3 regions of the Arthrobacter sp. B3I9 genome follow, and region 1 is predicted to be linked to each of the others. Evidence: riboswitches for the same ligand, from Rfam matches in the RefSeq annotation. Region 1 holds a riboswitch; each other region holds the start of a gene.
What was found. Region 1 has a riboswitch for thiamine pyrophosphate ahead of QFZ65_RS02715 (ECF transporter S component). Riboswitches for the same ligand answer to the same signal wherever they lie in the genome.
Positions count from the first base shown of each region.

Region 2: another riboswitch for thiamine pyrophosphate. It lies ahead of thiO (glycine oxidase ThiO); the one in region 1 lies ahead of QFZ65_RS02715 (ECF transporter S component).
Region 3: another riboswitch for thiamine pyrophosphate. It lies ahead of QFZ65_RS09130 (bifunctional hydroxymethylpyrimidine kinase/phosphomethylpyrimidine kinase); the one in region 1 lies ahead of QFZ65_RS02715 (ECF transporter S component).

Region 1 covers NZ_JAUSYO010000001.1:559,328-562,614, reverse strand. The annotation lists gene QFZ65_RS02720 (ABC transporter ATP-binding protein) at 1-643, opposite strand, end outside; gene QFZ65_RS02715 (ECF transporter S component) at 690-1,322, opposite strand; TPP riboswitch at 1,390-1,529, opposite strand; gene QFZ65_RS02710 (GAF domain-containing SpoIIE family protein phosphatase) at 1,909-3,030, shown strand; gene QFZ65_RS02705 (DUF4235 domain-containing protein) at 3,145-3,287, shown strand, end outside.
Region 2 covers NZ_JAUSYO010000001.1:1,474,620-1,477,906, forward strand. The annotation lists gene QFZ65_RS07020 (ferritin-like fold-containing protein) at 1-549, shown strand, start outside; gene thiE (thiamine phosphate synthase) at 627-1,322, opposite strand; TPP riboswitch at 1,349-1,482, shown strand; gene thiO (glycine oxidase ThiO) at 1,531-2,802, shown strand; gene thiS (sulfur carrier protein ThiS) at 2,799-3,035, shown strand; gene QFZ65_RS07040 (thiazole synthase) at 3,041-3,287, shown strand, end outside.
Region 3 covers NZ_JAUSYO010000001.1:1,946,241-1,949,527, reverse strand. The annotation lists partial or broken gene QFZ65_RS09130 (bifunctional hydroxymethylpyrimidine kinase/phosphomethylpyrimidine kinase) at 110-1,751, opposite strand; TPP riboswitch at 1,734-1,831, opposite strand; gene QFZ65_RS09125 (Rne/Rng family ribonuclease) at 1,974-3,287, opposite strand, start outside.

The DNA.
Region 1 (3,287 bases):
CAGTCTTCTCCAGGCAGCGGCCCACCGCGTCCCGGACTTCCAGGACACCCGCGGGGTCGAGGTTGGCAGTGGGTTCGTCCAGCAGGATAAGACCTGGCCGCATTGCCAGGATCCCGGCCAAGGCCAGGCGCTGCTTCTGGCCGCCGGACAGGGCCGACGTCGGATGGTCCAGCGGCAGCCCGCCGAGCCCGACGTCGTCGAGCGCTTCCCGGACCCGGGGCCAGATCTCCGCCGGGGGCACCGACAGGTTTTCCGCGCCGAACGCGACGTCATCGCCGAGCCTGGAAAGCACCACCTGGGTCTCGGGGTCCTGCTGCACCAGCCCGGACCGGCCCCGCTGCGCCCGGGGCGCGGCACCGTCGATGTGCAGGATGCCGGTTTCGTCCGCATCGTCCACGGCGGCCCCGGCGGCCCCCGCGGAAGTGTCACCGGCGGCCCCGCCGGAATTGTCGCCGAGGACCCCCGCGAGGGCGTGGAGCAGCGTCGACTTGCCCGAGCCCGAGGGCCCCAGCAGCAGCACGCGTTCCCCGGGGTTGATGTCGAGGTCCAGGGCGTTAACAGCAGGCCGGGACCGGCCCGCGTGCCGCCAGCCCCAGCCCCGGGCGGCGACCCGGGCCGGCCGGACGTGGCTGGTGAAGGTCATAATCCGCGAGCCGTCCTCACTGGTCCCGTCAGGAGCATTGCCGTCTTCAGGAGAACACGGGCTCCGTGGCGGCCTTGCGGGAGGCGAACGAGCTCAGCACCCCGGTCTTCGCCAGGCCGCGGGTGGCGAGCCAGGAAAGCCCGCCGGCGATGACCGCACCGGAGATGGCCGTGAAGATGATGTAGGCAAGCTTGTCCCCGCCGGCATAGGCGATGTTCCAGCCCCAGGGCAGGAAGGAATCGTTGAGTCCGCAGAAGAGCCCGGCACCGGCACCGGCCAGCAGGGACGCGGGCAGATTGAACTTCCTGTAGACCAGGGCGGCAAACACCAGTTCCGCGCCGAGTCCCTGCAGGACGCCCGAGATCAGCACGGTCGTTCCGTACTGGGATCCCATGATCAGCTCACCGGTTGCGGCAACGGCCTCGCAGAAGAGGGCGGCCCCCGGCTTGCGGACAATGAGCATGCCCAGGACGGCGGGGATCATCCAGCCGCCCGCATAGAGGCCGGTCAGCGGCGGGTACAGCGCGTTGACCGGAGCCGAAATCAGGTTTGCGCCCTGGGACCAGGCCCAGAAGATGACGCCGCCGGCCACGGCGATCAGTGCGGCCACCACAATGTCCACGACGCGCCAGTTGTAGTTGCGCCGGGTGATGCCTTGATGGGTAGAAATGCCAGTCATGTCGTCCTCCTGAGGAACAGGAGGGGAGGGTACTCGGCCGGTCGCGGCTTCCGCCGCTCCGCCGGGCACTCTGAGAAGCTCGACTCCCTTGCGCCGGTACTAACCGGATCAGGTTCGAGGGTCTGCGGCTGTCCGCACTCTCAGCGCCCACCGATGGTCCCTGGATTCCTCCAGTTGGCCGACGGCGGCGCTCCCCTGTCGTATTTAAGATCACCCTTATGGGCGCTGTCAGTTTACACCCGGACGGCCGGGTTGCCTGCGGGTGGCCGTTCCAACGCCCGGGGCGCCGGGGGGGGGTTGGACGCTTGTTCAAAGCCGCCCTGGTCACAGAGCGGAGTGGTGCGCCGGCGGGGCCCCGATCGGCGGTAGGGTAGCCCTGACCGGCGTACTGCTGGTCGGCGCCGGCCTTTGTTATTTGAGTGTGGGTATGGTCGAGCGCTGAATGACACTGTGTGACCCAAAGACGGCCTGACCGTTCAGATGCGAAGGACTTATGACGACCACGGGCGACCGAACTCAACCTCAATTCGATGGGGTTGAAGCCCCGGAGTGGGCACGGTTGGAAGACGTGTCCAGAACGCGCCTTTTGGACACCCCTCCAGAGGAACGCTTTGACCGGATCACGCGGCTGGCCCAAGGGCTCTTTGGCGTCAGCGGGGCCAGTATTTGCCTTCTCGGCGAGAACCGGCAGTACCTGAAATCGTTCGTTGGTCCCCTCTCCCGCGAGTCGGAACGTCCCGGAACCTTCTGCACGGAGACGATTAAGTCCCCGAAAACGATGATCGTCGAAAACGCCCTTACCGACGAACGTTTCAAGCAGAGTCCGTTCGTGACGGGCTATCCCCACATCCAGTTCTACGCTGGTTGCCCCCTTACCGGGCCTGGCGGAACCCATGTCGGAGTGTTCTGCATCATCGACCAGTCGCCCAGGACGTTCAGTGCAGAACAGCAAAAGATTCTCGAGGACCTGACCGCGATCATCCAGCGGGAGATGAACCTCTCATGGGACATCGACAACGGCGCCCGCGTCCAACGCGCCCTGCTGCCAGCCACCCCCCTTGCTCCTGCAGGGTACTCGCTGGGCACCTGCTTCTACCCGGCATTCGGGCTCAGCGGAGACTTCTACGACCTCGGCACCACGCCGTCCGGGCTATTCCGGGTCACCGTCGGCGACGCCATGGGCAAGGGCATTGGGCCGGGACTTGTCGCCGGAACGGTCGGGGCCGCCTTCGCGCGCACCGGCTGGCATGCCGACCCGTCCCGCATCTTTGAGGATGTAGCGGAAAACCTCGATGAGACGCTGGCACGGCTTGGGTCCTACGCCACGGTCTTCCACGCGGCAATCGACCCGGTGACCGGTGTGGGCCGCTACGCGGATGCCGGCCAGGGACTGAGCTATATCCTGCGTGCCGACAACACCATCGAGCGCCTCTCCCCCACCGGTCCGCCTCTGGGACTGGTCCCCGGCCCGAATTGGGACACGCAGACCTTTACGCTGGACCCCGGGGACGCCATCCTGGTTCCGACGGACGGTCTCCTGGACCTGCACGGCGGCGATCTGGGCCGGCTCGCCGCCGCGATCGCTGACCTCCGGGGGGACGTCGATCCGGCCGCGGCCGTCAGGGAACTTTGCGACCGGCGGGGAAAGCGCGTCCTGCTCGACGACATCACGGCGGTCCTTCTCCGGCGAGACACCCAATCGGCCTGAGGCCGGCCGCCGGACTGCAGCTGCTCGGCGGCGCCGCGGCGGACGGCCATTCCGTCCGGGACAGGGACGCTAGGCTAGGAGAAGCCTTGTCCCATTCCTGAAGGAGTACGACGAATGAACATCTTCATCAAGCTGCTCGGCACCGGCATCAGCCTGCTCGCCGGGTTCGCGGGCACCAAGCTGGTCGACACCGTCTGGGAGAAGTCAACCGGCAACAAGCCCCCCAAAGGCCACGACGACGACGTCCCCACCACCCT
Region 2 (3,287 bases), 920 kb from region 1:
ACCCTGCATGAGCGCGCCGTGCTGGGCAGGATCGCCGTGATCGAATTCCAGCATTACGAACAGGTCAGCGCACGGCTGGATGACATGGGCAGGGATCCGGAGGTGGCCATGCTGCCCTTCCAGCCTTCCGTGGACCACTTCCATCAGCGCACCCGTCCGGCCGACTGGTTTGAGGCGCTCATGAAGGCGTACGTGATCGACACGGTCTCCGCCGACTTCTACCGCGCCGTCGCCGGCTACGTCGACACGCCGACCCGGGAGCTGGCTGAACGGATCCAGGCCGACAAGGAGGTCACGTCCCTGCTGCGGGACCGGCTGACGGCGGCCCTTGCGGATGACCCCAGGCTGGCTTCGCGGCTTGCCCTGTGGGCGAGGCGGCTGCTGGGGGAGGTCCTGGCGCAGGCCCGGCGGGTCAGCTTTGAGCACGCGTTCCTCAGCGGACTGGCCGGACTGGACGGGGAGCCGTTCCGTGAGCTGGTCAGGGAACTGACGGCCCAGCTCGCGGCCAGTCACTCACTCCGGATGACGCAGCTGGGGCTGGCCGGGTAACGGCCCCGCCAGAGGCCGGCCTGCGGCCTGCCTGCATCCGCCGGCGTCCGCCGGTCGGCGTCAGACGTCCGCGGGTTTTAGACGTCCGCGGCGTCGAGGGCCGCGAGCAGGGCACGGGCGGCGGCCTCGGGATCATCGGCCTCGGTGATGGCGCGGACCACCACGATGCGGCGGGCACCTGCCTGCACCACCTGCTCCACGTTTCCCAGGTCGATGCCGCCGATGGCGAACCAGGGCACCACGCCGTCCACCTTGCCGATGCTGGCCTCCTCCGCGCGGCGGATCGCGTCCGCGGCGTACCGGACCAGCTCCAGCCCGACGGCGGCGCGCCCCGGCTTGGTGGGCGTGGCCCAGAGGGGTCCGACGCAGAAGTAGTCCAGCCCGCTGCGGCCCGGGGAAGCGGCGATGGCGGCGTCGACCTGTTCGGGGCTATGGGTGGAGAGACCGATGACGGCCTCCTTGCCGAGGAAGCCCCTCGCGGCGGGCAGCGTGATGTCCTTTTGTCCGATGTGGAACACCGGCGCGCCGGACAGGGCGGCCAGGTCCGCCCGGTCGTTGACCGCCCAGAGCCGGCCGTGCCGGTGCGCGGCCTGGTGCAGGACCTCGAGCAGCTCAAGTTCCTCGGCGGCCTCCAAGGACTTGTCCCGCAGCTGGATGATGTCGACGCCGCCGGCGAAAGCGGCATTGATGAAGGCCTCGAAGTCGCCGCGGTCCTTGCGGGCATCGGTGCACAGATACAGGCGGGCGGTGGTGTGGACGTCGTTCCGGCTCATGCCACAAGCCTAGTTCCTCTAGACTGGGCCCATACCGCGGGAGCCCGTTGCTGCACCGTGCGCCATTGGCGCCCGGCGCCCCAGGGCTGAGAGGGCATCAGAGCCGACCGCTTGACCTGATCCGGTTAGTACCGGCGTAGGGAAGGATTCCGTCATCGGCACTACAGCCGGACTGAAAGATGCCAGCGCCGCCGCTGAAGACGCGCAAATGGGGCAGTATTACGACGTTGCCGTGATCGGCGGAGGCTTGGTCGGGCACGGCATCGCCTGGGAGCTGCGCCGCTCGGGCCGCACAGTGGCCCTGATCGACGACGCCCCCGGCACCGGGGCCAGCTGGGCCGCGGCCGGCATGCTTGCCCCGGTGAGTGAACTCCACTACCAGGAGGAGGGCCTGCTGGAGCTGATGCTCGAGTCCTCCCGGCTCTGGCCCGGCTTCGCCGCGCAGCTCCAGCCCACCACGCAGCTCCAGCCCGTGGCCGGGGAAGCCGGGGATCCCGGAACCGGTTACCTCACGACGCCGACCCTCGCGGTCGGCGCCGACGCGGCTGACCGGCAGGCGCTAGCGGACCTCCGGACCGTACAGCGGGCCTGTGGCCTCACGGTGGAGCCGCTGACGGTGCGTGAAGCCCGCGCCCGCGAACCCCTGCTGAGCCCTGGCATCTCCTGTGCTTTCGACATTCCCGCCGACCACCAGGTGGACCCCCGCCTCCTGCTGGCCCGGATCGCGGCGCTGCTGGCTGCCGACGGCGGAAGCCACGCCCTGCGGCGCCGCGCCACAGGGCTGCTCTGGCAGGACGGACGGGTCGGCGGCGTTCGCCTGGCCGGCGGAGGTGAGCTCCTCGCCGGGGAGACGATCGTGGCCAACGGCCTGGGTGCTGCCGGGCTGGGCGGGCTCCCGCCCGGGCTGCGGCTGCCGCTGCGCCCGGTCCACGGCGACATCCTTCGGCTCCGGGTGCCGGTCCGGCTGCGGCCGCTGCTGGGCTCCACCGTGCGCGGGCTGGTCCGCGGGGTGCCGGTGTACATTGTGCCGCGGCAGGACGGCACGGTGGTGATCGGGGCCACCCAGCGCGAAGACGGCCCGGGGGAGCGGACCGCGACCGGCCCGGGTGCAGTCTCTGCCGGCGGCGTCTATCAGTTGCTGCGCGATGCGCAGCAACTGCTGCCTGCCGTCGCGGAGCTGGAACTGCTGGAAGCCACCGCCCGGTCGCGGCCCGCCACCCCGGACAACGCCCCCTTGCTGGGCCGCGTTCCGGACCGGGCCTCGGGCGGCGCGGGCGACGTTGCGGGACTCACCATCGCCACCGGCTTCTTCCGGCACGGGATCCTGCTGACGCCCGTGGCCGCGCGGATCTGCCGGCAGCTGCTGGACGGCCGGGCGGACGCCCGCTGGAGCCGTTTCCGGCCGGACAGGTTCTCCGCCCAGAACCCAAACCCGCAGCAGCCCGGGGCCCACACAGACACTAGAAAGGACACACCATGAACATCAAACTCAACGGCGTGGAGCACACAGTCCCCGACGGCGCCTCCGTCAGCACCCTGGTCACCCAGGTCACCGGGCGGACGCTGGCCCCGAACGGGCAGTCCGCGGACGGCGGAAGGCTGGGCATCGCCGTCGCCCGCAACGCAGGGGTGGTGCCCCGCAGCCAGTGGCACGGCACGGCGCTCGCCGACGGGGACGACATCGAGCTGGTTACGGCAGTACAGGGAGGCTGAAAAGCATGGAAGAAACAACACTCACCGCAGCTCCGGGTGCGTCCACCGGAACCGATGACCCGTTCGTCGTCGACGGCGTGCAGCTTGGGTCACGGCTGATCATGGGGACCGGCGGGGCTCCGAGCCTCCACGGCCTCGGGGCGGCCCTCCTGGCGTCAGGCACCGAACTGACCACCGTGGCCATGCGGCGCTATTCACCTGCGGAGACGGGATCCCTGTTCCAGCTGCTGGTTGAGAGCAATATCCGCGTGC
Region 3 (3,287 bases), 1.4 Mb from region 1:
ATGGACTTCACTCCGCCATGACTTCTCTTAGCCAGGACAGCGCATTCCTTCTGCAACGACTTCCGGAACCGTGCCCCACTATCGTACAGGCTGGCCGGCGCCTCGCGGCTCAGGCGTGGAGCCTCGGCGCGTCGAAGAAATCGACTTCGTAGCGTGCGGACTGCCGGAAGGACAAAGCCATGGCGCCACGTTCGCCGGCCGAGGCGCGGCGTGCTGCCAGATCCGCGATCTCGATAGCCTGCCGGGTGGCGGCGGCGAAGCCCTCGTCAGCGTAGGTCCGCAGCCAGTCCGCGTAGGGGTGATCTTCCGCGGCTCCGGCGGCCAGGAACTGCGCGTAAAGGGCCGCTCCGACCTCGGCGTAGAGCCAGAAGCACGGCAGGGCGGCGGCGACCAGCACCCCGTAGCTGCCGGACACCGAGGCGGCCAGCAGGTGGTCGACGTAGGACTTTGTCACCGGTCCCAGGGCCATATCGCCGGGCCGGGTGCTGAGCCAGCTCCGGTGCAGCTCGGATTCAACCTCCAGGCACTGCTGTGCGGAGCGTGCCCAGAAGAAGCTGTTCAGCCTCGGACGGTGCGAGGGCTGCCGCGCGGGCCAGCACCCGCGAGTAGCCGTTGAGGTAGAGGGCGTCCTGGGCCAGATAGTAGGCGAAATCCTTCTCCGGCAAAGTGCCGTCGGCGAGGCCCTGGATGAAGCCCAGGCCATAGATCTCCTCGAGGTACTCCGCCGCGCCGGCCCAGAGGGCGCTGACAAACTCCCCCTCGGCCATCTGGGTACCGTCCTGGCCGTGGCTTGCGGTCAGGTGCTGGACGTGGTGGAAGTGGTGGACGGGACCGTTGCCGGTGCCGACGTCCAGGCGGTTCGAGCTGCGCAGCGCCCCTTCAAGCCAGGGCTTCACCTCACGCAGCGCCGCTTCCCAGTCCCCCACCCGTGCCTGCACCGTCGCCAGCGCGGAGGAGAGCGAGCATCCGGTCCCGTGGCTGTTGCTGGTGGGCACCCGCCTGCCCGGCACCACGACGGTTTCCCGGCCCAGCAGTCCCCCGGTGTTGACAAGGGCATCCGGGCAGCCGCCGTCGTCGTGTCCGGGTTCGCCGTCGTCAGGGTTGTTCCCGCCAGCGCTGTCGAGGTGCCCGCCCTTCACCAGAACGGTGGTCCCGCTCAGGGCGGCGAGGCGTTTGCCCTGGTCCAGGGCCTCGGACCAGTCGGCCGCGACGGGTTCCCGGAGCAGCAGGGCCAGCTCGGCAAGGTTGGGCGTGATGAGGTCCGCGAGGGGCAGCAGGGTATGCAGGGCGGTCTCTGCAGCTTCGGCCAGCAGCCGGTCACCGCTGGTGGCCACCATCACCGGGTCCAGGACGACGACGCCGGGGCGGGCCTGTTCCAGCCACCGGCGGACGGCGTCGATCACGGCCGCGTCACCCAGCATGCCGATCTTGACGGCGTCGATGCTGATGTCCGCGCTCACGGCGTCCAGCTGGGCGGCCAGGAAGTCGGCAGGCGGAATATGGACCGCCGTGACACCCCGCGTGTTCTGCGCGGTGAGGGCGGTGATCGCCGCCATGCCGTAGCCGCCGTGCGCCGCGATGCTTTTCAGGTCGGCCTGGATCCCCGCGCCGCCGGAGGGATCCGAACCGGCGATAGCCAGTACCCGCGGGATCGCGGGCCCGGCCGGGTTCGGGACGGCAGGATTCGGGACGGCGGCATTCCGGGACGGCAGAAATGCGGATGGAAAGACAGCTGTTGCCACGATAGACATCCCTTCGCCGGTGCTAACCGGACAGGTTCAACGGGTCTGGATCTCAGCCGGCTCGATGCGCGGCACCCCGTGTCAGTCCTCCAGCCTAACCGCCCCACTTAACAAACAGCGGGTGCGGCCCGGACTTCGGCCGATTACGACGCCGTGTCCGGACCGCACCCGCGGCCACGCTCAGTTGTTCCACCGGTCTCCCGGGCGATAACTTCCCCTTATAGCTGCGGGCTACAGCTCCGACGCCGGCACGCCGACGCCGAGAATGATCGGCTCGTTCGCCGGGGCCGGCTTGACCGCCGCCGTGTCCGGGGACGTTGCGGGAACCTTGGCCTCGTGCAGGGACCCGGCTGCTGCCCCGGACGGGGCAGCCTGGCGCTGTTCAACGGATGTCTCGTTGGCGGCACCCTGGGCGCGGCTGGCGCTCCGGTTCCGGCGGACACGCCGCCCGCGTGAGGTTCCGGACTCGGCGTCTGCCCGTGCCGGTGCCTGGGCCTGAGCCGGGGCCGGTGCCTGCTCGCGCGCCGGCGCCTGGGCCGGTGCCTCCGTTGCCGGCACCTGCTCGGCTGCAGGCTTGCTTTCCTCGCTGTCGCCCAGGTGGGCGAAAGCCTCGGTCAGCAGGTCAAGGGTGAGCGCAGGTGCCGCCGACTCATCGGCATGCTCCACGTACGGCAACACCACCTGCTCGCCGCCAAAGGTGAGCACTGCAGCGGGACGTCCGGCTGCTTCTTCCGCTGCGGCCAGCTGCCGGGCGGACTCGGCGGCGGACTGGCGGGTCTCTGCCTTCCTGGCCTCAGCCTCGTGCGAAGCAGCTTCCCCCTCGTGCAGGTGGGCCGCGTGGGCTGCCGCCGCAATGTTGGCGAGGGCTGCACGGGTCGCTTCCGCCTTCGCGTGACGCTCGGCCTCCGTGGGCTCCGGGTGGAAAGCCGCCGGTGCGGACGGCGCTATCTCCGGTCCGCCCTGGCCGCCCTTGCCGCGGCGGCGGCCCTTGCGCTCGGTCCGGACAGGCGGCTGGGTCTCGGTGCGGGGCACGTAGTGCTCGGCAGCGACCACGTTGGCGCGGCGGTGTTCCACCGGCTCGTCGTGCGTGACAATGCCGCGGCCGGCACAGACTTCGCACTGCTCGCCGAAGACTTCGAGAAGCCCGGTACCCATCCGCTTGCGCGTCATCTGCACGAGCCCCAGCGAGGTCACTTCGGCCACCTGGTGCTTGGTCCGGTCGCGGCCGAGGCATTCCACCATGCGGCGCAGCACGAGGTCGCGGTTGGATTCCAGCACCATGTCGATGAAGTCGATGACGATGATGCCGCCGATGTCGCGGAGCCGGAGCTGCCGGACGACTTCCTCGGCCGCTTCCAGGTTGTTCTTGGTGACGGTTTCCTCGAGGTTGCCGCCGCTGCCAGTGAATTTGCCGGTGTTGACGTCCACCACGGTCATGGCCTCGGTGCGGTCGATCACCAGGGAGCCGCCGGAGGGCAGGAAGACCTTGCGGTCCAGCGCCTTGTGGATCTGCTCGTCGATGCGCCAGGCGGCGAAGATGTCCGT